One region of the Mesorhizobium sp. M0601 genome, then DNA from elsewhere that is predicted to be linked to it. Evidence: predicted binding sites of a transcription regulator. Region 1 holds the regulator's gene; each other region holds the start of a gene.

Region 1 (7,241 bases):
ATCTACGGCATCTGGGGCCTGTTCGTGTTCGCGCCGTTCCTGCAGACGACGATACAGCCCTTCATCATCAACATCTTCCACGGCGTGCCGGGACTATCCAGCCTTTTCGCCGGCCCTCCTTACGGCATCGGCCTTCTGACCTCGGCGCTGATCCTCGCCATCATGGTGCTGCCCTTCATCACCTCGATCACCAAGGACGTCTTCGATACGGTGCCGGCGGTGCTGAAGGAATCGGCCTATGGCATCGGTTGCACGACCTGGGAAGTGACCCGGCGCGTGGTCATTCCCTATACCCGCATCGGTATCATGGGCGGCGTCATGCTTGGCCTCGGCCGGGCACTCGGCGAAACCATGGCGGTGACTTTCGTCATCGGCAACGCACATCGCATCAGTGCCTCCCTGTTCGCGCCGGGCACGACGATCTCGGCGACCATCGCCAATGAATTCACCGAGGCCGACGGCGACCTCTACACCTCCTCGCTGGTTTCGCTCGGCCTGATCCTCTTCGTCATCACCTTCCTGATCCTCGCCGCCGCCCGCTATATGCTGATGCGGATCGACGCCCGTACGGGAGCCTGACCGATGTCGACATCCTCATCGCTCCACAGCCGCCGCAAAGCCAGGAATTCGGTGATGATGGCGCTTTGCGTCGTCGCCGCCGGCATCGGGCTTGCCTGGCTGGCGCTCATTCTCGGCGCGTTGGTCTATAAGGGCACAGCCGGGCTTTCGCTCGCGGTCTTCACCGAGATGACGCCACCACCGGGCGAGGCCGGCGGCTTGCTCAATGCCATCACGGGCAGCCTGCTGATGACGATCATCGCCGTTGTCGTCGGCACGCCGATCGGCGTGCTGGCGGGAACCTACATGGCCGAGTATGGACGCTTTTCGCGCATCACCACCGTCGTCCGCTTCATCAACGACATCCTGTTGTCGGCGCCGTCGATCATCATAGGCTTGTTTGTCTATGAGCTGATGGTGCGGCCAATGGGACATTTCTCGGCCATTGCCGGCGCCGTTGCGCTTGCCATCCTGGTCATTCCGGTGGTCGTGCGCACCACTGAAGACATGCTCAACCTGGTGCCGAACGCGTTGCGTGAAGCCGGTGCCGCGATCGGCGCGCCGCGCTGGGTGGTGATCCGTTCGGTCGCCTACCGCGCCGCATTGTCCGGCATCGTCACCGGCATATTGCTGGCGATAGCACGCATTTCCGGCGAGACGGCGCCGCTGCTCTTCACCGCGCTCAATAACCAGTTCTGGAGCAGCAATATCAACGCGCCGATGGCCAGCCTGCCGGTGACCATCTTCCAGTTCGCTCTCAGCCCTTACGAGGAATGGCAGCAACTGGCGTGGACCGGCGCACTCATAATCACCCTGACGGTTCTGGGCTTGAGCATCCTCGCCCGCAGCCTTACCGGACGCAGAGAGGACAGATGACACAGATGTTGTCCCCAGACATGACGATGGCCGAAACGGTCGCCGAGAAGACGAAGATCGAGGTCAAGAATCTCAACTTCTACTACGGCCAGAGCAAGGCGCTGAAGGACATCAGCCTGTCGCTGCCTGAGCGCAGTGTCACGGCCTTCATCGGCCCTTCGGGCTGCGGGAAATCGACGCTGCTGCGTGTATTCAACCGCATCTATGAGCTCTACCCAAAACAGACGGCCGAGGGCCAGGTGCTGCTCGACGGCAAGAACATTCTCGACCGGTCGCAGGATCTCAACCTCCTCAGGACCAAGATCGGCATGGTGTTCCAGAAGCCGACGCCGTTCCCGATGTCGATCTACGAGAACATCGCCTTCGGCGTCAGGCTCTACGAGAACCTCGGCAAGTCCGAGATGGACGGCCGCGTCGAACAGGCGTTGAAGCGCGCCGCGCTGTGGAGCGAGGTCAAGGACAAGCTCAACGCCAGCGGCTTGAGCCTATCCGGCGGGCAGCAGCAGCGGCTCTGTATCGCCCGCACCGTGGCCGTGAAGCCGGAAGTCATTCTGCTCGACGAACCGGCTTCGGCCCTCGACCCGCTGTCGACTGCCAAGATCGAGGAACTGATCGACGAATTGCAAGCCGACTACACGATCGTCATCGTCACCCACAACATGCAGCAGGCGGCGCGCGTGTCGCGCCAGACGGCCTTCATGTATCTGGGTGAACTGGTCGAGTTCGACCGGACCGAGAAGATCTTCACGTCGCCCCGCGAGAAGCGCACGCAGGACTACATCACTGGCCGCTTCGGCTGAGCCGTTCCGATCATGCATATGAGGACAGGACCATGGGCGAACACACAGTCGCTTCTTTCGACGAGGATCTCGAGCAGATCAGCAAGCTGATCCGCGACATGGCCGACCTCGCCGGTTCGATGGTCGGCGGGGCGACCAAGGCCCTGTTGAATTCCGACAACGTGCTGGCGCAACGCGTCGTTTCCGACGACGCCATCATGGATGCGCGTCAACGCGAATTGGACGACCGCGCCATCACCCTGATCGCCAAACGCCAGCCGATGGCCCACGATCTTCGCCATGTGGTCGGAGCGATCCGCATGGCGGGCGACCTCGAACGCATCGGCGACCTTGCCAAGAATATCGCCAAGCGCGTGAGTGCGGTCGGCCTCAGCGCCACGCCGCGGGACCTGTCGCATTCCATCGACGCGATGGCGCAGCTGGTTCTCATCCAGGTGCAGGGTGTCATCGAGGAATATGCTGCAGGCGATGCGGCCGCGTTGGCCAAGCTGCGTGCCGCCGACGAGCGCATCGACGTCAAATACACGTCCGTGTTCCGCGAGCTGTTGACCTACATGATGGAAGATCCGCGCAACATCACCGCTTGCACGCACCTGCTGTTCTGCGCCAAGAATCTGGAGCGGATCGGCGACCATGTCACCAACATCGCCGAAAATGCGTATTATGTGCTGACCGGCGAGCAATTGCCGGTCAATCGTCCGAAGCAGGACGAAACGACAATGTCCGCACCGGTGACATGATGGGGGTGCCCAGCCGATGATCGCACCACGCATAATGGTGGTGGAGGACGAGGAGCCGTTGGGTGTGCTGCTCCGCTACAATCTCGAATCCGAAGGCTACCAGGTCGAGGTGGTGACACGCGGCGACGAAGCCGAGATCCGTTTGCAGGAGAATGTGCCCGACCTTTTGGTGCTCGACTGGATGATACCAGCGGTTTCCGGCATCGAGCTCTGTCGTCGGTTGCGGGTGCGCCCCGAAACCGAGCGGCTGCCGATCATCATGCTGACCGCGCGCGGCGAGGAGAGCGACCGGGTGCGCGGTCTTTCGACCGGCGCCGACGACTATCTGGTCAAGCCGTTTTCGACACCGGAATTCATGGCCAGGGTCAAGGCGCTGCTGCGGCGCGCCAAGCCGGAAGTGCTGTCCAGCGTGCTGAAGGTCGGCGACATCGTGCTCGATCGCGAATCGCACAGGGTCTATCGCAAGAAGAGCGAAATCAGGCTCGGGCCGACCGAATTCCGGCTGCTCGAGTTCATGATGCGGCATCCGGGCCGTGTCTTCTCGCGCAGCCAGTTACTCGATAATGTCTGGGGGGAGACAATCTACATCGACGAACGCACCGTCGACGTGCATGTCGGGCGGCTGCGCAAAGCCGTCAACAACGGCCGGATGCCGGATGTCATCCGCACCATCCGCGGCGCCGGCTATGCGATCAGGGAAGATTGACCCGCCTGGTCAGGCTACGTTCTTTCTGACGCTGGGCCTCATTTGCGCGCCCGGCGCGAAAATCTCCTGGTCGACGAAGCTTAACGCCCGCATCGCGCAGCCTTCGCGGATCAGAGGCAATTCGTTCGGCTCTGTATCGAAGGAGATCGAGCCTGAATGCTGGCCGCCGGCGGTCTGGGCGATTGCCTTCCGCAAGGCCGGCTCGATCAGATCGAAGGCGGCGGCACTGGCGCCGACCATCGCCACCGGTGCCGGATCGATCAGCGCGAACAGCGAGCCGAGACCGAAACCCAGCGCTTCGCCGGCCTTGCGGTAGGCCTCGCGTTCCGGCCCATCTTTCTCGCGCGCCCGGGCCGCCAGTGCGCGCATGTCGGCGTCGCTGACATCGGCGACCGGTTCGCTGTCTTCGCTCATCTGCCTGGCGTTGCGCCAGATGGCGTAGTTGCCGGCATACGCCTCGATGCAGCCGCGCCGCCCGCAACGGCAGAGCGCGCCGCCCGGACGATGGATCATGTGGCCAAATTCGCCGCCCGAGGAATGCGTCCCGGTGAACAGTTCGCCCTTCAGCACCAGCCCCATGCCGATGCCATGCGAAAGCAGGATGGCGATGAAGTCATCGCGATAGCGATCCGGATTGCGCCAGCGCAAAGCCACCGCCATCATGTTGCAGTCGTTCTCCACCGTTGCCGGGATGCCGAATTCGTCCTCCAGCATATCGGCAAAGGCGATGTCGGTCTGCGGCGTGATCGGCGACCACAGCATGGCGCGTGCAGGGGAGTCGGTAATGCCCTGAATCGCCAGGGCGATGCGGGCGACACTGCGGACGTCAAGATCTGGATCCTGCAGCCGGCGCCGGACGATGGCCATGCATTCACGGATCAGCTCGTCGCGCGGCATAGTCAGCGTGTCCAGCCGGCGCTGTTCCTCGGCGACCACCTGTCCCGTATAGTCGATAATGGCGGCCGAAAGGAAATTCAGCGACAACACCACGGTCAGCACCGCCGCCGCTTCCGGGTTGAGGGCGAGGCCGACTTGCGGACGACCGCGTTTCAACGAAACGGGCTCACTTGGCTTGCTCTCGGCGAGGATGCCTTCCCGTATCAGGTCGGAAGAAATCGCCGATATGGTCGAATGACTGAGGCCGGTGGTAGCTGCGATCTCAGTACGCGATGGCTGGCCGGCCCGGCGCACCGCCGAGATCACCATCGCCCGGTTGCGCCGGCGCAAATCGTCATGGCGGATTCCGACCGACATTGTTTTGCTTTCCTCCCGGTTGCCGCGGCCGCTCATGAACCGGAAGCCGTCGGTAATGTCCGACAAATAGTGTCGGATGAGGCAAATAGTGTCAGATGCAGGTGGCGCTGTCATCGTTTATTCCGACGCTCGAAAAAACTCGCAGAGTCATCAAAATCCATCAGAATCGATGTTGACAGCAGCCGGAGATCGGGCCAGTATTTTTTCGAGGCTCGAAAAAATTAGAGCTTCTAAGCTGGTCTTTGAGCCAATTGATCACGCCGTACGCGGCGCAGGGAGGATATGATGAAGAAATTCACGACCGCCATTCTGGCGGGTGTCGCCATGACGCTGGCGCTGGCGTCAGTGGCGCAGGCTAAAGACAAGGTCATCGGCGTTTCCTGGTCGAACTTCCAGGAAGAGCGCTGGAAGACCGACGAGGCCGCAATGAAGGCGGCCATCGAGGCCGCAGGCGACAAGTATATTTCCGCCGACGCACAGTCCAACCCCGGCAAGCAGCTCACCGACGTCGAGAGCCTGATCTCGCAGGGCGCCAACGCACTGATCATCCTGGCGCAGGACGCCTCGGCCATCGGGCCGGCCGTGCAAAAGGCGCTGGACGAAGGTATTCCGGTTGTCGGCTACGACCGGCTGATCGAGAACAAGGACGTCTTTTACCTGACCTTCGACAACAAGGAAGTCGGCCGCATGCAGGCCCGGGAAGTCTTCAAGGTGAAGCCGGAAGGCAACTACGTCTTCATCAAGGGTTCGGGTTCCGATCCGAATGCCGATTTCCTGTTTGCCGGTTCGATGGAGGTGCTGAAGGCGGCAATAGACAGCGGCAAGATCAAGAATGTTGGCGAGGCCTATACCGACGGCTGGCTGCCGGCCAACGCTCAGAAGAACATGGAACAGTTCCTGACCGCCAACGACAACAAGGTCGATGCCGTGGTCGCGGCCAATGACGGCACTGCCGGCGGCGTCGTCGCCGCGCTGACAGCGCAAGGGCTGGCCGGATCGGTTCCGGTTTCGGGCCAGGACGGCGACCACGCCGCGCTGAACCGCATCGCGCTCGGCACACAGACCGTGTCGGTGTGGAAGGATGCGCGCGAGCTCGGCAAGAATGCCGCCGAGATCGCCTCGCAGCTGGCCGACGGCAAGCAGATGACCGACATTGCCGGCGTGAAGGATTTCACCACGCCCGGCGGCAATACCGTCAAGTCGCTGTTCCTGACCCCGGTCGCCATCACCAAGGACAACCTCAACGTCGTCATCGACGCCGGCTGGATCAAGAAAGAAGAGGTCTGCGCCGGCGTGACGGCTGGCACTGTTGCAGTCTGCAACTGAGCCGACGTTTCCGAGAAGTCCGAACGCCGCGGCCGCTCGCCGCGGCGTTTTTCAACAAGAGTTGTTTTTCCGCTTCCGGCGGATAACTTCTAGGCTGCTTCCGGCATCCGCGGCAGACGGCAACCCGGCGGGAGAAACATCATGACCGACACGACGTCCAACACGCCGGTCGACAGCACGGCAGACCGGGCACGGGAATCCGAGCTCGGCATCGTTGCCCGATTTCTCAAGGCAACCGAACTCGACACGCGCATGCTCGGCATGGTCGGCGCGCTGCTGGTCATCTGGGTCGGCCTGCATGTCGTTTCCAGCGTACGGCTCGGCGTCAATCCGTTCGACTTCGACAGCCGGACCTTCCTGACGCCACGCAATCTCTGGAACCTGTCGGTGCAGACTTCCGCCGTGGCCATAATGGCCGCCGGAATGGTGCTGGTTATCGTCATGCGCAATATCGACCTGTCGGTCGGTTCCGCCGAAGGTCTGATCGGCGTGGTCATGGGCTTTGCGCAGGTGCATTTCCTGGTGCGAATGATCGGTCTGCAATTAGGCAATCCCTGGATCTGGATCCTGGCACTGGCCATCGGCCTGGCGCTTGGCCTTCTGATCGGAGCGTTCCAGGGATACATCATCGCTTATCTCGAGGTGCCGGCCTTCATCGTGACGCTGGGCGGCCTTCTGGTCTGGCGGGGTGCCGCATGGTGGGTCGCCAGCGGTCAGACGATTGCGCCGCTTGATGCCACTTTCCAGCTGATGGGCGGTGGGCCGGCGGGTTCGATCGGCGCGCGATGGAGCTGGATCGTCGGAATTGTCGCGTGCCTGGCGGTTGTGTTCATGCTGCTCAACGGGCGGGTGCAGCGCAAGCGGTTCCGCTTTCCGTTGCGCCCGATCTGGGCCGAGACGTTCCTCGGTGTCCTCACCTGCGCTGTCATCATGGGCGCCATATGGCTTGCCAATTCCTATCCTTGGCCGGTCGGCATCGTG
Region 2 (7,241 bases), on a different contig from region 1:
CAGGTAACCAACCATGCCGAAGCCGGCGCTCTGTTCTTTGAATTGGCGATCGTGACGGCCGCCACCATTGTAGCGACGGCACGTCTTTCGAGCCGAGCCGCGATGTTCGCGGCGCTTGCGCTGATGATCCCAACCGTCGCGCTGATTGTTGCGGCGCAGGTCTTCGCCTCGATGACCATAATGATTGCCGGCACCGCCTTGTGCGGCGTGGCGGCAGCGCTCGGCTATCGCGGCGGCTTGCAAGTGGTGAACGAGATCGCGCCGGCGGACCGGCGCGCCGAAGTCGTCTCGGCCTTCTTCATCTGCTGTTTTTGCGGCAACGCGCTGCCGGTCATCGGCATCGGCGTTCTGTCGACGGTGGCAGGTGCGACCGCGGCAAGCGTGGCCTTTGCCGGCATGATTGTCGTCTTTTCCCTGGTCGCTCTCGGGTTTGGCGCGAAATACGCGCGCTGAGCCGACCTTTCAGCCGTTCGGTGTCTCGGGCGAAAGGTGCGCGCGCTGGCGCGGTACGCCGAGGCCGGTATCCGGCGGTTCGCCGGCAGCCGGCCGGCTCTCGATCATGTGCAGGCTGCGCCAGCGGCCGAAGCGATAATAGGCCGCGGCCAGCACGAGCGAGGTCATAGAGCCAGCCGGAAAGCTCCACCACAGAGCTTCCTCGCCGATCACGCTTCGGAAGAAATAGGCGAAGCTGGTGCGCACCAGCAGCACCGAGATCACCAGGATGATCAGCGGCGGCATCACCGCGCCGGTGGCACGCACGGTGGCGAAGAGCACGATGGTGATGCCGAACAGGATGAAGGACCACGACGCGATCTTGTTGATGTGAGTGGCGATGTCGATTGCTGCACTGTCGCTGCCAAGGAAGAGGCTGAGCACCGCGCGATCGAATACGAACAGCAGCGCGACGAGCATCCCGGTGAGCACAAGGTTGAAGCCGACGCCGGAGGTGGCGATGCGTCCAATCCGGTCCCAGCGCCTGGCGCCGACATTTTGCGCCGCCATGGACGACACCGCGGCGCCGATGGCGAGCGCCGGCATCTGGATATAGGTCCAGAGCTGTGCGGCTATGCCGTAGGCAGCCGCGACCTGCGAGCCGTACGAGTTGACCATGCCCATCACCGTCAGCGCCGCGGCCGAAACGACGATCATCTGCAGGCCCATCGGCACGCCCTTGAAGACGACGATGCGCAGCAGCGCCGGGTCCGGCCGCAGCAGAGCGAGATTAGGGCCGGCCAGCCGCAGCGGGTGCTTGCGCGCATAAAGCACGATCAGGATGGCAACCACGCTTACCGTCTGGCCGATCAGCGTCGAGGTGGCCGAGCCGGCGATGCCGAGTTCGGGGAACGGGCCGATGCCGAGGATGAGCAACGGGTTCAAAACGACGTCGAGCATGACGGCCAGCGCCATGAACAGGAAAGGCGTGCGCGAATCGCCGGCGCCGCGCAGCACCGTCATGACGAAGGACAGCAGGTTCATCATCGGCACGGCGAGGAAGATGATGCGCAGATAGGAGCGCGCCAGCGGCAACGCGTCGGCCGGCGTGCCGAGCGCATCGAGGATCGCATCGACCCAGATCCAGCCGCAGACCGCGAACACCACCGAGACGAGGAAGAAGAAGGTGGCGCTGGTTCCGACGATGCGCCGGGCTTCGGGCAGGTCACGAGCGCCGACGGATTGTGCGACCAGGATGGTCGCCGCCATGCCGATGCCGAAGACGGTGCCGAGGATGAGAAACAGCACGAGGTTGGCATTGGACGTGGCGGTCAGCGCCGCTTCACCGAGGAAACGGCCGACCCACACGGCATTTATCGAGCCGTTGAGCGACTGCAGCACATTGGAGCCGAGCACCGGCAGGGCAAACAGCAACAGGGTGCGCGGGATAGGCCCACTGGTGAGGTCGCCGGTCTGCCGGCGCGGGGGCATGTTGTCGTCCATGGCAGGCAACTCGGCGAAGGCTTGTCTTGAGTCCGCAATGATTGCCGATTTAACGGGAGAGGTCGATGCGGCGCTGTAAATTCCGCCTGGCGTGCCTTGATCTAAGCATTTCTCAACCTTCCGGAATCGTATATTGATCCCGCACGCGTGGGGCCGCATTTTCCTGGATCTCATGGGTAGGCCGGGGGGCTCATGTCCGATATTCCGTTGTTTTTTGAGCGCCTGAACCGGCGCGCCTTTCTTGGTGCATCCGCTCTGGGCGCGGCCTCCGTGGCTCTTTCGTCGTGCACTACGACGGACGTGGCGGCGCCGGTGCCCGCGGCACCAAGCGATCCGGCTTTCGGCGATGCCGCAAGCATGTATGCCGCGCGCATCGACGAGGGCTATCAACTGCCGGCAATCCCGGTAGCCAAGGTCGATCCGAAATTCGTGCGTCAAATCGTGGCCGACCCCACTGGAGAAAAACCCGGCACGATCGTCGTCGATACTTCCGAGCACTTCCTCTATCTGGTGCGCGACGGCGGCAAGGCAATTCGCTATGGCGTCAGCCTCGGCAAGGCCGGTTTCGGATGGACCGGCAGCGCCGTGGTTCAGGCGAGGAAGAAGTGGCCGGTCTGGACGCCGCCGCCGGAAATGATCCAACGCCGGCCGGAACTGGCGAAATACAAGGACGGCATGCCGCCCGGCCCGCAGAGCCCGCTTGGTGCCCGCGCGCTGTATCTCTTCCGTGACGGCAAGGACACGATGTATAGGCTGCACGGCACGCCGGAGTGGGATTCCATTGGGAAGAACGCTTCCTCCGGCTGTGTGCGCTTCATGAATCAGGACATTATCGACCTCTACAGCCGCGTCGACGGCGTCGCGCCGGTCTTCGTGCGCCCGAACCTGTCGGCCGCCGGGAAGATCGCCGCCGTGTCGAACAGGACGGCCGAGCCGATCGATGCCGGCGTGCCAAAGGACGCGGAGATGTTGAGGTAAGTGCCTTCGACTGGATCGTCAGTCGCAGGTTTTGCAACGCACCAGGACACCGTCCTTGCGCGGGCGAGCCGCAACTGAAGGGCACGACCGCTCAATCGCGCCAGCTCAGGCGGACGCGTTCCGCGCGTCCGCCTGTATGGGTGCCGCTACTTCTTGGCGAGGCCTGGGAGCGTGACCTGATAGACCAGGAACATGGTGTCGACATCGGCGCCATCCTCGGCCTTGTAGGCCGCGCCTACCTGGAAGCCGTCCTGCGTGAGGAAGTCATTGTCATTGGCGACGAACAGGAAATAGTCGTCGGGCAGTGTCGGATCGAGGACGCTCACCACCGACATCGCCTCCCACTTCTCCGAAAGGTTGTTGCGGTCGTTGGGCGCGCCATTGTGCAGCCCGAAGCGGCCGAGCTCGGTCTTGTCGTTGATGTCAATGAGCGGCGTCAGCTTGGCCGGCGTCACCGATGGATCGAGCTCACCCTTGGGCGCCAGCGGCTTGTCCTTGTCGAATTCTGTGCCGGCGACATCGGTTGCCGCAGACAGATCGACGACGCTGATCTCGCGGTGGAGCGAGGTGTCGCCCTTCAGCCCCTGGCCATTGCCGCTGTCGCGCGCCAGCATCAGGAAGGTCTTGTCCGACAGCGCCACGATTTCGCTCTGCGCGGCGATCTTGGTTTTGCCCTTTGCATCGGTGAACACCGGCAGCGGCACGACATATTCATGCGCGAGCTTGAGCTGGCCGGGATCCGAGGCATCGTAGACCAGCGCGCGCGTGTTCTGACGCGTCGAGGCGGAATCGCCGCCATCCTGCCTTGGGGCCGACTGCAGCACGGCAATCAGGAACTTCCCGTCCGGCGTCAGCGCCATGCCTTCGAGGCCCTGGTTGTTCTGACGGCCGGTTTCGGGATCCTTCGGATCTGGGTCTGCCGCGCCAAGTCCCGGATTGTTGGAAGCAAAGTTTGGCGTCCCGTGACGCATCGGGACAAGCGCCGCCGGCGGCTGCGTTGCCGACATCAGACGCCCATCGGCGGAGAAGCGGTAGATGTTCGGACCGTATTCGTCCGAGATGAACAGCGTGCCGTCGGGCAGCCGCGCGATCGCTTCGTTATCGAGCGCGAGCTTGCCGTTGGCTTCGGGCAGGATCGGCATGTCGTCGGTCGCGGCACGCACGCCGTTGAGCGGATCGAGGCCGGTTGCGTCGGTACCCTTGTCGTCGGTCAAAAGCATGGTGTCTGCAAGCGTCGCCTTGAGGCCCGATTGTTCCTGGCCGGTGGCCGGTGCCGCACCCGGCGCGATCGGGGCGAACTCGAGGGCAATCGTGTTGAGGCGTGGGCGGTAATCGGTGGTACCGACTACATTGTAGCCGCGGTCCGGCAACAGCCATAACGAGCCCTTGTAGCCATCGGCGCCATGCGTCCAGCCGGCAGCGTTGATCGACATGCCTGAGCCGGAGCCAAACGTCTCGCCGAACTTGTCCTTCTGGCTGGCCGGGATGCGGCCGACACCGACCAGGCCCTTGTTGACGAAGCTGACGCCGCCGACGGTCGCGGCGTTTTCAGCCAAGGCCGGGGTCAAGGCGGTGAACATCGCCAGCGCGACGGCGAGGGACGCGGTTCGGTGCAGGTTTTTCATGGATATCCTCTTTTGAAACAAAGCTGCCGGGATCTGAAAAAGCGCCGCGTCGCATCGAGGATTGCCGCGAAAGCCTTCGGAGAAGCGATCTAGGACGCGAACATGATACTTGCGTGACAGTGCCGCGCTTGCTTGTCCCCCATGGTCGCAACTGGCCTGGGTATGGCGAATTCGTCGTCGCCGAGCGAGCAATTAACGACTTTACAAATAGTCGTTATAATGTAAAGTTATGACAATGAAAGGTCCCCGATGACTGCCTATCGTTTCGCCACCCGCCTCAATTCCTTTGCCTCGCGGCCACAGTCCGAGTGGCCCGATCTTGTCGGCAAACCGTCCATGCTGCAAATGGCGGCACGTGCGGCGAAGGTTGCGGAGTTGACCGATCTCGACCTCAACTTCCCCGACCATGTCGATGAAAAGCCTGCGGAAATAGCGCGCAAACTCGGCGATATCGGGCTTTCCATCAATGGTTTCGCCATGCGCTACTATTCCAATCCGGCTTTCAAGCTCGGCGCCTTCACCAACCCGGATCCTGCCATTCGCCGCGAAGCCATCGACCTGACCAAGGCCGGCATCGACGCCACCCGCGAGGCGGGCGCCAGCCTGATGACCTTGTGGCTCGGGCAGGATGGCTTCGATTATGCTTTCCAGGCCGACTACTCGGCGCTCTGGCAACACGAAATCGACGGAATTCGTGAAGTTGCGGCGCATGATCCGGGCTGCCAAATCAGCCTGGAATACAAACCCAACGAGCCGCGCTCCTACAGCCTGATGCCGGACGCGGCGACGACGTTGCTGGCGATCCGCGAGATCGGCCTGCCCAATCTCGGCGTGACGCTCGATTTCGCCCATGTGCTCTATGCCGACGAGCAGCCGGCCTTTGCCGCAGCACTCGTGGCGCGACACAGCAAGCTGCTCGGCGTGCATCTCAACGACGGCTACGCCAAGCGCGACGACGGCCTGATGGTCGGGGCCGTGCATACGCTGCAGACGATCGAGCTGCTCAGGCAGATCCGTCGAGACGGCTATGCCGGCGCCATCTACTTCGACACGTTCCCCGACATGACCGGGCTCGACCCGGTCCACGAATGCGAAGTCAACATCGCGACTGTCAAGCGCATGCTGCGCTTCGTCGATCGGCTGGAAAAGGACAATCGCCTGTCCACTGCCGTCGACCGTCAGGACGCGGTCGCCTCGCAGGCCATCATCCAGGAAGCCATGCTCGGGCCGGACAGCTGAGGCCGGCGGCATAGACCGTTTTTCAACAAGGGAGGAAGATCATGAAATTTCTACTTGCCACCGCTGCCGCTGCCCTGATGGCGCTGTCCATCGGCTCGGCTTTTTCCGCGGACCTCGCGCCGCTCAATTCCGACACCGAGAAGGATCGCATCGACTGGTCGCAGCTCGAGGCCAGGTTCGGTGCGTTCCCCAAGCTGCCCGAGGGTACCAAGGCGGGTGCGGTCTCCAAGACGCTGACCAATGAATACTGGCGCTCGCTGGGAGAGGGCTACAAGTCGTTCGGCGACCGCACCGGCGTGCCCGTCGTCTACCAGGCAGCGCAGAGCGAGGGCGACCAGCTCGGTCAGCTCACCATCGCCGAAGGCCTGGTCACACAGGGCTACAACGTGCTGCTCGTCTCGCCGCAGACCGACTCCAACCTGCAGCCGAGCATGGAACAGGCCAAGGCGGCCAACGTGCCGGTGGTCAACGTCAACGACGCGGTCATCCCGCAGGCCGAGCATTATGTCGGTAATGTCCAGCGCGACAACGGCGTGCGCGTCGCCAAATGGTTCATCAAGAACCGGCCGGACGGCGGCAAGGTCGCCATCGTCGAAGGCCAGGCCGGCGTCTACGCCGCCGTCCAGCGCACCGATGGTTTCAAGACAACGATCACCGCGGCCGGCAAGTTCGACGTCGTCGCCAGCGTCCCCGGTAACTGGGATCGCCAGACCTCCTACGACGCGGCCACCAACATCCTGCAACAGCACCCCGATCTGATCGGCTTCTATGCCAATAATGACGGCATGGCGCTGGGCATCGTCGAGGCGGTCAAGGCTGCCGGGCTGCAGGACAAGGTTGCGGTCTTCGGCACCGACGGGATCTCCGACGCCTATGCCTCGATCCGCGCCGGCGAGCTGACTGGCACCGTCGATTCATTCCCGGTGCTGACCGGCGAGGTGGCGCTGGAATCTGCGCTGCGGCTGGTGGCCGGGCAGAAGCTGCCGCGCGTCGTCGCCACGCCGCAGGCGCTGATCACCAAGGACAATGCCGACCGTTACTCTGGCGCCGGCGACGCCGTGCGCAAGGCGCTGCTCGAGGACGCGGCAGCGGGCCAGTAGAGCAGGGCCGGCAGGTGCCGGCCTTGGGTCGGCACCTTGCCTGGAGAACCGAAGCAATGTCAGCGCGGCTGCAATTCGAGGGCATTTCCAAAGAGTTTCCGGCTGTGCGGGCGCTGAGCGACGTGTCGTTTTCGGTCGGCGCCGGCGAGATCCATGGCCTGCTCGGTGAAAACGGCGCCGGCAAATCGACGCTGCTGCGCATACTGTCAGGCGTCTACCGACCGACGGCGGGAAGCGTGCTGATCGACGGCAAGCCGGTGACGCTGAACAATCCGGTCGCCGCACGCGCCGCGGGCGTGGCGATGATCCATCAGGAATTACAGCAGGTGCCACGCCTCAGCGTCGCCCAGAACATGTTCCTCGG
Region 3 (7,241 bases), on a different contig from region 1:
TCGATCAGGACACTGGTCTTCGCCAAGGCCGGACGTGGCAATACGGCGGTTGAAAAGGTCGCGGCGCGCACGGTCGCCGCCGGCGGCACCGTCCTTGAAGTTTCGGAAAAAGTGCTGGTCGCCATCACCCGCCGCGACAATCCGCAAATGGTCGTCGGCGTGTTCTCGCAGAAATACCTGCCGTTGAAGGACATCCGCGCCCGTGACGGCGACGTCTGGGTGGCGCTCGACCGCGTCCGCGACCCCGGCAATCTCGGCACCGTCATCCGCACGGTCGACGCTGTCGGGGCCAGGGGCGTCATCTTGGTCGGCGAGACCACCGATCCCTTTTCGGTCGAAACGGTGCGCGCCACCATGGGCTCGATTTTCGCCGTGCCGGTCGCCAAGGCGTCGCCCGAAGCTTTTCTCGCCTGGCGAACGAGCTTCCCCGGCCTCGTCGCCGGCACCCACCTGAAGGGTGCGGTCGACTACCGCTCGGTCGATTTTTCAAAGGGCCCGGTGCTTTTGATGATGGGTAACGAGCAGCAAGGCCTGCCTGACGAGCTTGCCGCAAGCTGCGACAAACTGCTGCGGATACCGCAGGCCGGCCGCGCCGATTCGCTCAACCTTGCAGTGGCCACCGGCGTCATGCTGTTCGAGATCCGGCGCGGCGCGCTGAAGCTCGGCCCGGAGGACGCCAGATCGTGACATCTCAAACCGTGAAACTGCAAACCATGAAGTCCTGGAGGCCGTATGCTCTTCTGGTCGTCGCCGCGATAGCGCTCGACCAGTGGGTGAAATACCTAGTCGAAACCGGTCTTGCCTTTCAGGAACGGCTCGACCTGCTTCCGTTCCTGGCGCTGTACCGCACCTACAACACCGGCATCGCGTTCTCGCTGTTTTCGTCCTTCGGCGACACCGGCCTGGTGGTCGTCGCGGTTCTGGTGGTCGCTTTCGTGCTCTATCTTGCGGCCCGCACGCCGCCCGGCCACCTGCTTGCCCGCATCGGCTTCGCACTGATCGTCGGCGGCGCGCTCGGCAACCTGATTGATCGCGCAATCTACGGTCATGTCATCGACTATGTCCTGTTCCATACGCCGGTCTGGTCCTTCGCGATCTTCAACCTCGCCGACGCCTTCATTTCGGTTGGTGCGGTGCTGGTCGTCTTCGACGAACTCATTGGCTGGCGGCGCGGAGCGTCGAGCGATTGACCTCACTCGCCTGGCGCCACACATTCTGATCTGCAAGCCCGAGGAGAAAAAATGCCCGAAACCTTCAAAGCCATCCTCGTTTCGCGTGACGCCGAGAAAAACCAGTCGGTCGCGGTGACCGAGCTTACCGAGGCAGACCTGATGGAGGGCGACGTCACCGTCGCGGTCGAGGCGACGACGGTGAACTACAAGGACGGTCTTGCAATTACCGGCAAGGCGCCGGTGATCCGCCGCTGGCCGCTGGTGCCGGGCATCGATTTCGCCGGCACCGTCATCTCGTCTTCCAATCCTGACTGGCGCAAGGGTGACAAGGTCATATTGAACGGCTGGGGCGTCGGCGAGACGCATTTCGGCGCCTTTGCAGGGCGCGCCCGCGTCAAGGGCGACTGGCTGGTGCCGTTGCCGGACGGCATGAGCCCGCATGATGCGATGGCGGTCGGCACCGCCGGCTACACCGCCATGCTTTGCGTCATCGCGCTGGAGCGCCACGGCATCGTGCCCGATCGCGGCCCGGTGGCGGTGACCGGCGCTGCCGGTGGCGTCGGCTCGGTCGCGGTCTCGATCCTGTCCAGCCTCGGCTATCACGTCATCGCCTCGACCGGCCGTGCTGCCGAAAGCCCCTATCTGATCGACCTCGGCGCCGCGGAAGTGATTTCACGCGACGAGCTTGCCCAGCCCGCAAAACCACTCGCCAAGGAACGCTGGGCCGGCGGCGTCGATGCGGTCGGCAGCCACACGCTGGCCAACGTTCTATCGATGACCTCCTATGGCGGCGCCGTTGCCGCTTGCGGCCTCGCCGGCGGCATGGACCTGCCGGCAAGCGTCGCGCCCTTCATCCTGCGCGGCGTCTCGCTGCTCGGCATCGATTCGGTGATGGCGCCGAAGGCGGTCCGCCTCGAGGCCTGGCGCCGTATCGGCGCCGATCTCGACCACGCAAAGCTTGCCAGCCTTTCGACGAGCATCGGCTTCGACGGCATCATCGGCGCCGCGCATGACATCGTCGAGGGTAAGATCCGCGGCCGCGTGGTGGTGGATATGTGAGCCCCCAAGGGAAAAAAAGAGCGCGACCGGTAAAATTCGAGCGATCAACCACAACCTTCGATAAGCTCTGTCTGGCAGGATTTCCGTATGATTGCGGAACCCGGCATCAGAGAGGCGGAACCAGCCGAACGGGCCGACGGGACGGCCCCCGCGGCGCCAGGACGGCAGCTTGTCGCCGCGCCACCGCTGGCGCCGGAACTGCCGGCCTCCAACCGCGAAGGCCTGCCCTTCCTGACGCTCGTCGCCATTGTCGTGCTGGCAGGCTTTTCGCATCTGACCGGGGCGCCGATCTTCATCACTATCGGCCTTTTGGCGACAGCCATCGCCGGGCTCGCCATGCATCTGCGCAACAGGCGCACCGAGCGCCGCGCGGTGGCCCTGCTCGATGCCACGACCGCCCGCAGCCGCGCCGAAATAGAGACGCTGGCCGACCGCATGTGGGAGATGCAGGAGAGCGAGGAGCGCTTTCGCGGGCTGATCGATGCACTCGGCGATCTCGTCGTCCATCGTGACCGCGACGGCCACATTGTCTACGCCAACAAGGTTTTCGCCGACCTTGTCGAAACCGACCAGCGCGACCTTGCCGGCAAGACCCTGGCCGAACTAGGCATCGATGTCGGCATCGTCCCCGACGCCGCGTTTTCCGACCATGAATGCCTGAGTTCCACCGACGTCGCCATTCGCACGCCGGACGGCCCACGCTGGTTCTCTTGGATCGAGCTGTCGGTGCGCGACAAGGACAGCGGCGCCGTTTCGCATCGCGCCATCGCCCGCGACATCACCGCTCGCAAGCGCGCCGAATCCTCGCTGATCACCGCCCGCGAGCGGGCCGAATATGCGAGCCAGGCCAAATCGCGCTTCCTCGCCACCGTCAGCCACGAGATCCGCACGCCGATGAACGGCATCATGGGCATGGCCCGGCTTCTCGCCGACACCAGCCTTTCGCCCGAGCAGCGGACCTATGTCGGCGCCATTTCGACCTCGGCCAGCGCGCTGCTGGCGCTGATCGAGGACCTGCTCGACTACTCCAAGATCGAGGCCGGCCGCTTCGATCCCGAACCGCAGCCGATGTCGGTGCGCGAGATCGCCGACAATGTCATCGAGCTTTTGGCGGCGCGGGCTTTTGCCAAGGATATCGGCCTCGGCTGTCATGTCGAACCCGACGTGCCGCAGCTGATCACCGCCGACCCCGGCAGGGTCAGGCAGGTGCTGCTCAATCTCATCGGCAACGCCGTCAAGTTCACCGACAGCGGCGGCGTCCTGGCAAGCATCGCCCGCGTCCGCACCGAAACCACCGACCGCATCCGCTTCACCATCACCGACACCGGCCCCGGTCTGCGCGAGGAGGACATGGAGCGCATATTCGAGGACTTCGAACAGGCTGACGGCACCTCGACCCGTGCGCATGGCGGTGCCGGCCTCGGTCTCGCCATTTCCAAGCGCCTGGTGACCGCCATGGGCGGCACTATCTCTGTGTCAAGCCGGCTTGGCCAGGGGTCCGAATTCGTCTTCGAGATTCCCGCTATTTCCGCCGTCGAGGCGCCGCAGATCCGCCAGGACGCGCTGTCGGGCCGGCATGCCGTGATCGTGTCGAAGAACCTGGTCGAGGCCGAAGCCCTCGCCCGCACCATTCGCGCCAATGGCGGCACGGTCGATCTGGCCACCGCCGCCGCCCAGGCCACCCCTTTCGCCGAGAGCTGCGACGTGCTGCTGATCGATGCTGCCATGGAGCAAAGCGACGGCAGGCTGCTCAGGCGCCTGCGCCAGAGCGGATTTGCCGATTGCGAGGCAGTGACGCTGATTGCACCGACCGACCGTGGCATGCTTGGCGAGTTCCGTGCCAATGGTTACGCCACCTTCCTTGCGAGGCCGGTGCGCGGCGAGACATTGCTGCGCGTGCTTTTGACCAGCCACGCGCCGGTCATCGCCGAGCCGCAACTGCAAAGGCGCGGCGCGCAGGCGGGGCACGCCATTGGCGCCCGCCAGCAGGGCCTGTCGGTGCTGATCGCCGAGGACAACGACATCAACGCCATGCTGGCCCGCGCCACGCTGCTGAAGGCCGGGCATCGCGTGAAAGTGGTCGGCAACGGCAAGGCCGCCGTCGAGGCGGTCATCAGCACCGGCCACAAGCACCGTTACGACGTGGTGCTGATGGACTTGCATATGCCTGTCATGGACGGCCTGGACGCCATCGCCGCCATCCGCCGCCATGAGGAGGAGACCGCGGTGCCGCCAGTGCCGATCATGGTGCTGTCGGCCGACAGCCAGGAAAAGACCCGCCACGCCGTGCTCGCTCACGGTGCCAGCGGCTTCGTCACCAAGCCGCTCGACCCCGATGCCCTGGTTCATGCGGTCGAAGGGCAAGCGGCCGCCTGAGGCACAACATAGACGGTTGATAGATTGCCCAGCCGACGAAGTATTGCCCGCAGAGCCGTATCACGGTACTGTCACAATCCTGTTGCACCTACACCGTATCCCCGTGCCAAGAGGGATGGCTCGAAGGAGAATCACTCGTGCATACAGTCATGCCGGAATGTGATGCTCGGCCGAACGCCAGCGGGCCTTTGCTCGTCGGCCGGAACGCCGATGCCGTCATAAAAGGCGCATCGCTCGGCCGCATCGGCAATCTCGAAGTGCGGCTCGCCCGCAACGAGGCCGAGATCGCTGCCGCGCAGGAAGTGCGCTACCGGGTGTTCTACGACGAGCTTGGTGCCAGGAAGGACCTGTTCCAGATGCAGGACCGCCGCGATGCCGATCGCTTCGATCCCCTCTGCGATCATCTGCTGGTCTTCGATACTTCGCTTTCCGGCCCCGAGCATCGCCGCATCGTCGGCACCTACCGCCTGCTGCGGCAGGAGATTGCCGCGGCCGCCGGCGGCTTCTATTCCGAAGGTGAATTCGAGCTGACCAAGCTCATCGCGCGGCATCCCGGCCAGCGCTTCCTCGAGCTCGGCCGCTCCTGCGTTCTGCCGGAATACCGCTCGAAGCGCACCATCGAGGCGCTGTGGCAAGGCATCTGGGCCTACATCAACCATTACGGCATCGGCGTGATGACCGGCTGCGCGTCGTTCCACGGCACCGTGCCTGCGGCACATGCCGAGGCGCTGACCTATCTTGCCCACCACTGCCGGACGAATTCATCCTGGGACGTGCGCGCCGTCGCCGGGCGCTATTGTTCCATGGATCTGATGCCGATCGAGGCCGTCAACACCAAGGCGGCGATCGCGGCGATGCCGCCGCTGGTCAAGGGCTATCTGCGCGTCGGCGCACGCATCGGCGACGGTTGCGTCATTGATCGTGAATTCTCGACGGTCGACGTGTTCGTGGTGATGCCGGTCAAGGAGATCGGCGCCCGCTACGTCAATTATTATGGCGGAGAAGCGCAGCGGTTTGCGGCCTGAATAGGGGAGTAGGCGGAGAGAAGGCAACGGCCCGAGTAGGCAATTGCTCTACTTTACCCGACGTAGCGCTATTCCCTACTCCCGTACTGCCCTATTCCCCTACTCCCCTAACTTACGCATCTTTCTCAGCCTGCTCGTTGACCGGCCCCGGCTCCACCGGCGCTTCGCTTGCGACATGCTTGGGGCCGCCCTTGGCGACGCCGACCATGGCCGGCCGCAGCACACGCTCGCCGATCGAATAGCCGGGCTGCACGACCTGCACGACCGTGTTGGCCGGTACGTCGGGATTGGGCACCTCGAACATCGCCTGGTGGAAATTCGGATCGAATTTCTCGCCCTCGGGCTCAAGCTTCTTCACGCCGTGGCGTTCCAGCGCCGACAGCATGGCGCGCTCGGTGATCTCGACGCCGTCGATCAGCGCCTTGAAGCCGGCATCGCCCGAAGCCTTGGCCTCCTCCGGGATGGCATCCAGCGCACGGCGCAGATTGTCCGACACCGAAAGCATGTCGCGGGCAAAATTGGCAACCGCATAGGCGCGCGCGTCGTGGACGTCGCGGGCGGTGCGGCGACGCAAGTTCTCCATGTCGGCCGCGACGCGCAGCGCGCGATCCTTCAGCTCTTCGTTTTCCTTCAGAAGCCGCACAAGCGCTTCATAGTCGCCGTCGACGCCACCTTCCCTTGGCTCCGCGGCAGCCTCGGTCTTCTCGGCTTCATCGGGCGCGCGTTCGTCTTTTGCCTGGTCGCTCATCGCCGTTTCCCGTCATTTTCGAATGGTGTGGATTTGCGCCCGATATCGAGGTTTAGCGGCCAAAAATCAAGGGGCAAGCGATACTGCAGCCGCTGTCGCTGCTTGATGGCGGACGGCGCAGACCTTTCGATTTTAATTCAAACTTTACCGTACCCGACGGCTTTGCTTGCCAGCATACTACAATGCGGGAACCATTCCTCCCCTGGAAGAGTTTCGAAGCCGACACAGGATTTTGGATGATGCCCCGCAGGAATGGCGAAAAACGCGACGGGCTCGCCGCCGATATCCGGCGCCAGCTCGGCACCGAGGCGACCAAGCGCTTTCTGCGCACCTTACCGGCCTTCCGCACGGAGTCCGATATTCCCGACCGTCTGAAGGAATTGCTCGACCGCCTGGACGGCGTCGAAGCCAAGGTGGTCGCAGGCGGGCGCCGTCGGTAGACACCGTCGCCAGCAACGCGACCTGCGATTGCGGCCGCAATTCCTCGCCATCGCGCGACATTTACCCGCAGTAACTTTGCGTGATCTCCGCCTTGCGGCAGCGCGCCGCTCCGCCTATGTTTCATGATGAACATGATTTCACCCGAAGCTGTGGCAAACAGCAAGCGCGCCTGGTTGAAGATTCTGTCGCGCTATAAAAAGCCCGACAGGCGTCGCAGCGCCGTCGAACTCGCCATCACCCTCATCCCCTTCGCCACGCTGTGGGCACTGTCCTCGGCCGCCTATGCCTATGGCCATTGGTGGGGTCTGGTCCTCATCCTTCCGGCAGCCGGCTTTCTGGTGCGTATCTTCATGATCCAGCACGATTGCGGCCACGGCTCCTTTTTTGCCAATCGCTATGCCGACGACTGGATCGGCCGCG
Region 4 (7,241 bases), on a different contig from region 1:
GCCGCTCGGGGTGATGTTGCGGGCGGCGAAGAAGGCGAGCGGGAAGGCAACGATGCCGCCGAGCAAGGTGCCGAGAAACGCCATGACGATGGTCTGGAACAGCTTCGTCCAGACGTCGCCATGCTGCCATTGGGCGTTGTTCCAGATATTGTCGGCGGCCAGCGCAATGTTTGATGTGCCCGGCTTGAGCTGGGGTCCGGACATCAGCAACGAGACCACCTCGCCGGGCGACTTGCCGAAGAAGGGCGAGCGTGTGTCGAAGACGAAATTCGCCCAGCCGAGGAAGCGTTTGCGGATCTTGACGCGATCGACGGTTATGCGGACCTCGCCGGCAAAGCCCATCCTGGCGACGATCTCATCGTCATGCGCGGTGATCCACTCCGGCACCGGGCCGGATATTACGGGTTTGCCGCTGGTCAACGACATCGGCACCGCCTGGCCATTGGCGACAAGCGTCGCTTCGGCCTTGTCGAAGGTGACCGATTTGGCCCGGCCGTCGATCAGGACGGTGTAGGAGCCGTTGGCGTTGGTGATGACCCAATCGGGATGCGGGTCTTCGCCGAGCGCCGAAAAACGCGGGTATCTGGGTGTGATCTGAGGCTGGTCGAGACGGAATTCCGGCTGCAGATCGTAGCTGATCCATTGCGTCAGGAAGAGCGGCAGGCGCTCCCAGTGCGATTCCCTCAGCACTTGCGGCAGGCTGAAGAACCACAAGGCGTAGAGGAGATAGAGCAGGATGCCGGTGAACAGGACCAGCGGGCCGAAGCGTTTGTACAAGGGCCGCCGGAACACTTGGGGAAAGCGCTCCTCGATCGACCGCATCTCATCGGCGGTCATTGCGGCCATGGGCCGTCTTCTTGTTGATTTGCCATGATCTTTTCCAAAAACCGGAATCCACTTTTTGGGATCATGGTCAGGCACCCATCATGAATGCCTGCTCGCCGACGAGCTTGCGGCGTAGCCAGGCGGAAAACTGGTCGACGAGGAAGATCGTCGTGAACAGCAGCAGCACCAATGCCAGCGTCTTGGCGCCGAAGCCGCGCGAGATGGAGAGCTTCAGTTCCTCGCCGATGCCGCCACCGCCGACCGCGCCGATAATGGTCGAGATACGCACATTGATCTCGATCCTGAGCAGCGTGTAGGACATGAAATTGGGCAGCACTTGCGGCAGGCCGGCAAAGCGCACGCGCTCGAACCAGTTGGCGCCGACCGCGCGCAGGCCTTCTTCGGCGCGCATGTCGATGTTTTCGTTGATCTCGTAGAAGAGCTTGCCGAGGGCGCCGATGGAATGCAGGCCGATGGCGATAACGGCTGCGACCGGGCCGGTCGAGAGGATGGCTGCGAACAGGCCGGCAATGACGATCTCGGGGAAGGCGCGAAGCAGTTCCATGAAGCGCTTGACGACGAGCCTGAGCACCGGACTCGGCGTCAAGTTGCGCGCGGCGATGAAGGAAAAGGGCACCGCAAAGACAAAGCCGATGAAAGTGGAAACCAGCGCCACGTTAAGCGTGGTGAGCATCAGCTCGAAATATTCGGGTAGATAAAAGCCGCCCCAGAGATAGACGCGGCCAAGCGGGAAGTTGAACTCTTGGCTGCCCTTGTCGTGCGGCGATGTGATGTCGAACAGCGCCCGCCAGACGTCGTTCCAGTCCTTGGGAACAAGCCAACTAAGGAAATCCAGTATGTGCGGCAGCCGATCGAAGAAATGTCCGGCATTGGCCTCGTCGGCGAACCACATGGCTGTGCACATGGCGACAAGCAGTGAGCCGATGCCGAGCGCCGTGTAGAACCGTCGCAAGGACGTCTGGCGTCGCCAGGCGTCTGCTGCCTGCCGGACCGCGTCTGAACGAATTGTAGCGGCGAAGGTCATACGGGGTCACGAGCGGACACACAAAAAGGGCGGCGACCGCATCGGCCCGAAAGTCGACTTTCGGAAAGCACGATGCGGCATCTAAGTGTTAGAGCGTACTTTGTGCGTCCAAGTGGACGCACGTCGCTCTAATGGACGCCGTCCTTTTCGAAATTGTCGTCAGCCGCCGATCGCGGCTTTGCGGGCTTCGACGATGACGCTGTAGAAGTCCGGCTTCACCGGAACATAGCCGGTGAAATCGCCGCCTTCGATGGCCTCGAAGCAAGGCTTGTCCTTGGCCGGCAGGCCGGTGAAGAAGTTGGCGAGCTTGGCGCTCATGTCGCCGCCGAGTGCGGTGCGCACGACCAGCGGGCCGTTCGGGATCAAGCCGGAGCGCCAGACTTCAACGAAATCGTTGGGGTCCACGGCGCCCTTGGCGACTTCCTTGTGGAAGGTGCCGGAGGTGTAGCCGTTCTTGAAGTCGCCGATGCCCGAGGAGTCGTCAACCGCAACATCGACCTTGCCGTCGCGAACCGCGAGAAGGTTGTTCTCGTGGCCGCCATTGAACTGGGTCGAGGCGAAGAAGGTTTCGTTCGAAGCGCCGGTGTCCTTCGGGATCTGGGTCAGCGGGATCAGGTAGCCGGAGGTCGAATCCGGGTCGGCATAGCCGAGCTTCTTGCCCTTGGCCGACTTGATGTCGGTGATGCCGGACGACTTCAGCGCAAGGCCGATCGAATAATAGCCGGTCGCGCCGTCGGTCTGCTGGGTGGTGAGGATCGGGGTCACGGCGTTCGGATCCTTGAGGTAGACGCTGGCATAGCCCGACGCGCCAAGCTCTGCGAAATCGAGCGTGCCGCCGAGCAGGCCCTGGATAACGCCGTCATAGTCGGCGGCCGGGAACAGCGAGACCTTCTCGAAGCCGAATTCGGACTTCAGGTGATCGGCGAGGCACTGAAAGTTGCGCAGCCGGTCCGCTTCGTTTTCACCGCCAAGGATGCCGATGCGGAATTCCTTGATATCCTGGGCGTGAGCGGCGCTTGCCGCGATGGCGAGCAATGAAACGGCGCCAAAAACCATCTTCCTGAACATTATCTCTCTCCTGTTGGTCCCGGCCTCGCGCCGGTAGCGTTCGAATTTTTTGACAGGTGCCTTTGACGCGGGCGGGCGATCAGGCCGTTCTCAATATCCCGGGAATGCGGGCTCGAGCGGTCCGGCGGATGCAGCGATTTTCTGTTTGATGGCGACACTGGTGGAGGTGATGGCCTCGGAGATTTCGCCGCCATTGCTGTCGGCGCCGTAGACCATGCGCACGGCCTCGCGGTTGAGGGCTTCAGGCGGGCCGTCGAAGACGACCTTGCCGGCGGCCATGCCGATGATGCGGTTGCAGTAGGTGCGGGCCGTATCCAGCGTATGCAGATTTGTGATGACGGTGATGCCCTCGCGCAAATTGATATCCTGCAGCGAATCCATCACCACCTTGGCGTTGAGCGGATCGAGCGAGGCAATCGGCTCATCCGCCAGCAACACCTTCGGCTGCTGCATCATGGCGCGCGCAATCGCAACGCGCTGCTGCTGGCCGCCGGAAAGCGTGCCGGCCGGCTGCAGGGCGGTGCGGGCGATGTCGAGGCGCTCGAGGGCTGCAACCGCCTCGGCGCATTCACCGCGGGAGAACATGCCAAATAGGTTGGACACGGTCGAACGGTGATTGAGCCGGCCGAGCAGCACATTGGTCAGCACATCGAGGCGCGGCACCAGGTTGAACTGCTGGAAGATCATGGCGCAGTCGCGCTGCCATCGCCGGAGCGGTGAGCCGCGCAACCCGGAGACCTCGACGCCGTTGAACAGGATGGAGCCCTGGCTGGGATCGATGAGGCGGTTAATCATGCGCAGCAGCGTCGATTTGCCGGCGCCGGAGCGGCCAATGATGCCGACCATCTGGCCTTGCGGAATCGCGATGTGAACATTGCTGACGGCGGTGTTCTTGCCGAACCGGCGGGTGACGCCGCGGATTTCGAGCGTAGCTGACATGGTGCAGGCTCCAGTCCAATCGCAATTGAAGGTCTGTTTACCCTGGCTAGCGCAGCCGCATGAACCTGCGGTGTCGGAACGATGTCAGTTTTGTTACTGCCCACAGCCTGGAGCGGGGCGGGATCAACTCGGCGCGAGAAGCTCGAATGGTGAATGGTGATAAGAACGGCTTCCCTGAGCCTCGAAACCTGTCCGCTGCCCCCATTCACATTCACCATTCACCATTCACGACCCTCAGCCGCCATATTTCTCCAGAAACGCCTCCGCCGACAATTCCCGAAAATCGTCGAGCGCGGCGCGCAGCCTTGCATGGTCCCAGTCCCACCAGGCGAGCGCCTGGTAGCGCTCCGCGGTGCGGCGGTCGAAGCGTTCGCGGATCGGCTTGGCCGGCACGCCGGCGACGACGGTGTAGGGCGCGACGTCCTTCGACACCACCGCGCCGGCACCGACCGCAGCGCCATCGCCGACGGTGACGCCGGGCAGGATGGTCGAGCCGTGGCCGAGCCAGGTGTCGTGGCCGATGGTGACGCGTTTGGCGCGGCGCTTGGCGAAGAATTCGCTCTCGTGCTCGGCGTCGTCCCAATAATCCGAGGCGCGATAGGTGAAATGGTGCAGCGTCGGCCGCCAGGTCGGATGGTTGGTAGCGTTGATGCGCACGCTTGCGGCGATGTTGGCGAATTTGCCGATCGTTGCGCACCAGACGCCGCAGTCCTGCATCATGTAGGAATAGTCGCCGAGCGTGCTTTCGGAAACCCGGCAGCGCTCGGCGATCTCGGTCCAGCGGCCAAGCGTCGAGTTCTCGACTTCCGCCGTCTCGTGGATCAGCGGCGCCTCCGACAGTTTCCTGGTCATGCGGCAATTTTTCCGGCGGCGAAGGCGGTCACGTCGATGATACGGTCGGCCACCGCCTCACGCACGTCGTGATCGTGGAAGATGCCGAGCAAAGCGACGCCCGCCGCCTTCTTGGTGGCGATCAGGGAAATCACCACGTCGCGGTTCCTGGCGTCGAGCGAAGCGGTCGGCTCGTCGAGCAGCAGGATCGGGTGCTCGGTGATGAAGCCGCGCGCGATGTTGACGCGCTGCTGTTCACCGCCGGAGAACGTCGCCGGCGGCAGCGCCCAGAGCTTCTCCGGCAGGTTGAGCTGCGCCAGCAAGGCGCGTGCCTTGCCGTGCGCGACCTCGCGCTCCTCGCCGCGCTCGACCAGCGGTTCGGCCACGACATCGAGCGCAGAGACACGCGGCACGGTGCGCAGGAACTGGCTGACATAGCCGATGGTAAGCCGGCGCACGGCAAGCACGGTGCGCGGGCTGGCGGTTGCGAGATCGATCAGCCCGCCCTCGTGCTGGACGATGATCTGGCCTTCGTCGGCGGCATAATTGCCGTAGAGCATCTTCAGGATCGAGCTCTTGCCGGCGCCGGACGGGCCGCCGAGCACGGCGCATTCGCCGGCCCTGATCGCGAACGAGACACCGGCGACCACCGGCAGTTTGATGCCGTCGCGCAGATGCATGGTGAAGCTCTTCGCGACATCGGAGACAACGAGCGGGGTTGCCATCAGAGGGTTCTCCAATCGTCATTTGTCTGCGGGCCGGAGTACCCCCACCTTCGGTCCGACCTCCCCACAATGGGGAGGTAGGGCGCCGGCGTTTTACCCTCCCCCTTGTGGGGAGGGTCGCTGCGAAGCAGCGGGGTGGGGGTAGGTGCCAGGCAAATGCGTCCCATGGTCACACCTGCAGGATCGAGGACACAAGCAACTGGGTGTAGGGCGCGCGCGGATCGTCGAGGACGCGGTCGGTGAGGCCGCTTTCGACGACGCGGCCGTCCTTCATCACCATTATGCGCTGCGACAGCAGACGTGCTACGGCGAGATCGTGGGTGACGACGATGGCCGCCAGGCCGAGATCGGTGACTAGGCCGCGCAACAGATCGAGCAGGCGCGCCTGCACCGAGACGTCGAGGCCGCCGGTTGGCTCGTCCATGAACACCAGCCGCGGCCCGGTGACGAGGTTGCGGGCGATCTGCAGGCGCTGGCGCATGCCTCCGGAAAAGGCGCGCGGCTCGTCGTCGATGCGGTCTTCGTCGATCTCGACACGCGACAACCAGTCGACCGCGGTGGCGCGGATTTTTCCATAGTGGCGGTCGCCGACCGCCATCAGCCGCTCGCCGACATTGGCGCCGGCCGACACCGTCATGCGCAGCCCGTCGGCCGGGTTCTGATGGACAAAACCCCAATCGGTGCGCATCAGGAAGCGGCGCTCGGCCTCGCTCATGCGGTAAAGTTCGCGAAACTGGCCGTCGCGCATCCGGTAGCTGGCGGTGCCGGAGCTGGGCAGCAGTCGAGTTGACAGGCAGTTGAGCAAAGTCGTCTTGCCGGAACCGGATTCGCCGACCACCGCCAGCACTTCGCCCGACCAGAGGTCGAAAGTGACGTTCTCGCAGCCGACGCGCGAGCCGTAGAATTTGGACAGCGCCGAAACGCGCAGCAGCGGTTCGTCTGTCATTGCTTCTCCTTACCCTCCCCCTCGTGGGGAGGGTCGGCGCGTAGCGCCGGGGTGGGGGGTGAGGCGGTGGCAGTACCCCCACCCGCGCCTTCGGCGCGACCTCCCCACAAGGGGGAGGTAGGGGCGTTGCGCCGCCTCTCGCAATGATCGGTATCGGAGCAGACGAACATGTGGCCGCCATGGTCGTCGAGGATGACCTCGTCGAGATAGACGTTCTCGGCCGCGCACAGCGCGCAGGGCTGGTCGAAGGTCTGCACCTCGAACGGATGGTCCTCGAAATCGAGGCTGACCACATCGGTGAAGGGCGGCAGCGCGTAGATGCGCTTTTCGCGGCCGGCGCCGAACAATTGCAAAGCCGGCGAACGGTGCATCTTCGGATTGTCGAATTTCGGCGTCGGCGAGGGATCCATCACATAGCGGCCCTCAACCTTGACCGGGTAGGCGTAGGTGGTGGCGATGCGGCCATGCCTGGCGATGTCTTCGTAGAGTTTTACATGCATCAGACCGTATTCCTCCAGCGCATGCATCTTGCGCGTCTCCGTCTCGCGTGGTTCGAGGAAGCGCAGCGGTTCGGGGATGGGCACCTGATAGACCAGCACCTGGCCGGCACGCAGCGGATATTCGGGAATGCGGTGGCGCGTCTGGATGATGGTCGCCTTGGCCGTCTCGGTGGTGACGGCGACATTGGCGACCTTCTTGAAGAAGGCGCGGATCGAAACCGCATTGGTGGTGTCGTCGGCGCCCTGGTCGATGACCTTGAGCACATCGTCCGGGCCAATGATCGAAGCGGTGACCTGCACGCCGCCGGTGCCCCAGCCATAGGGCATCGGCATTTCGCGCGAGGCAAACGGCACCTGGTAGC

Evidence for each region. Region 1 encodes PhoB, which activates phosphate uptake and scavenging genes when phosphate is short. Its sites were predicted from a motif close to TGTCATNNANCTGTCAT; they were not measured.
Region 2: NKI41_RS05245 (esterase-like activity of phytase family protein) is a predicted target of PhoB. The motif match lies at 4,641-4,657, and genes of this name have one in related genera.
Region 3: olsB (l-ornithine N(alpha)-acyltransferase) is a predicted target of PhoB. The motif match lies at 4,677-4,693, and genes of this name have one in related genera.
Region 4: phnC (phosphonate ABC transporter ATP-binding protein) is a predicted target of PhoB. The motif match lies at 3,959-3,975, and genes of this name have one in related genera.

What each region holds. Positions count from the first base shown of each region.
Region 1 covers NZ_JAMYQK010000043.1:13,549-20,789, reverse strand. Annotated here, with positions in the region: gene pstC (phosphate ABC transporter permease subunit PstC) at 1-579, shown strand, start outside; gene pstA (phosphate ABC transporter permease PstA) at 583-1,434, shown strand; gene pstB (phosphate ABC transporter ATP-binding protein PstB) at 1,431-2,234, shown strand; gene phoU (phosphate signaling complex protein PhoU) at 2,267-2,974, shown strand; gene phoB (phosphate regulon transcriptional regulator PhoB) at 2,991-3,680, shown strand; gene NKI41_RS27510 (ROK family protein) at 3,690-4,934, opposite strand; gene xylF (D-xylose ABC transporter substrate-binding protein) at 5,220-6,260, shown strand; gene NKI41_RS27500 (sugar ABC transporter permease) at 6,402-7,241, shown strand, end outside.
Region 2 covers NZ_JAMYQK010000003.1:228,230-235,470, reverse strand. Annotated here, with positions in the region: gene NKI41_RS05260 (MFS transporter) at 1-453, shown strand, start outside; gene NKI41_RS05255 (MATE family efflux transporter) at 463-1,935, opposite strand; gene NKI41_RS05250 (L,D-transpeptidase) at 2,128-2,913, shown strand; gene NKI41_RS05245 (esterase-like activity of phytase family protein) at 3,060-4,538, opposite strand; gene NKI41_RS05240 (TIM barrel protein) at 4,788-5,777, shown strand; gene NKI41_RS05235 (sugar ABC transporter substrate-binding protein) at 5,819-6,877, shown strand; gene NKI41_RS05230 (sugar ABC transporter ATP-binding protein) at 6,934-7,241, shown strand, end outside.
Region 3 covers NZ_JAMYQK010000020.1:49,634-56,874, forward strand. Annotated here, with positions in the region: gene NKI41_RS18835 (TrmH family RNA methyltransferase) at 1-687, shown strand, start outside; gene lspA (signal peptidase II) at 714-1,190, shown strand; gene acuI (acrylyl-CoA reductase (NADPH)) at 1,242-2,231, shown strand; gene NKI41_RS18850 (PAS domain-containing hybrid sensor histidine kinase/response regulator) at 2,319-4,607, shown strand; gene olsB (l-ornithine N(alpha)-acyltransferase) at 4,757-5,632, shown strand; gene grpE (nucleotide exchange factor GrpE) at 5,745-6,380, opposite strand; gene NKI41_RS18865 (hypothetical protein) at 6,617-6,820, shown strand; gene NKI41_RS18870 (fatty acid desaturase) at 6,947-7,241, shown strand, end outside.
Region 4 covers NZ_JAMYQK010000041.1:31,387-38,627, forward strand. Annotated here, with positions in the region: gene phnE (phosphonate ABC transporter, permease protein PhnE) at 1-846, opposite strand, end outside; gene phnE (phosphonate ABC transporter, permease protein PhnE) at 914-1,870, opposite strand; gene phnD (phosphonate ABC transporter substrate-binding protein) at 2,030-2,938, opposite strand; gene phnC (phosphonate ABC transporter ATP-binding protein) at 3,029-3,877, opposite strand; gene NKI41_RS27060 (DapH/DapD/GlmU-related protein) at 4,112-4,729, opposite strand; gene phnL (phosphonate C-P lyase system protein PhnL) at 4,726-5,433, opposite strand; gene phnK (phosphonate C-P lyase system protein PhnK) at 5,603-6,379, opposite strand; gene NKI41_RS27075 (alpha-D-ribose 1-methylphosphonate 5-phosphate C-P-lyase PhnJ) at 6,376-7,241, opposite strand, start outside.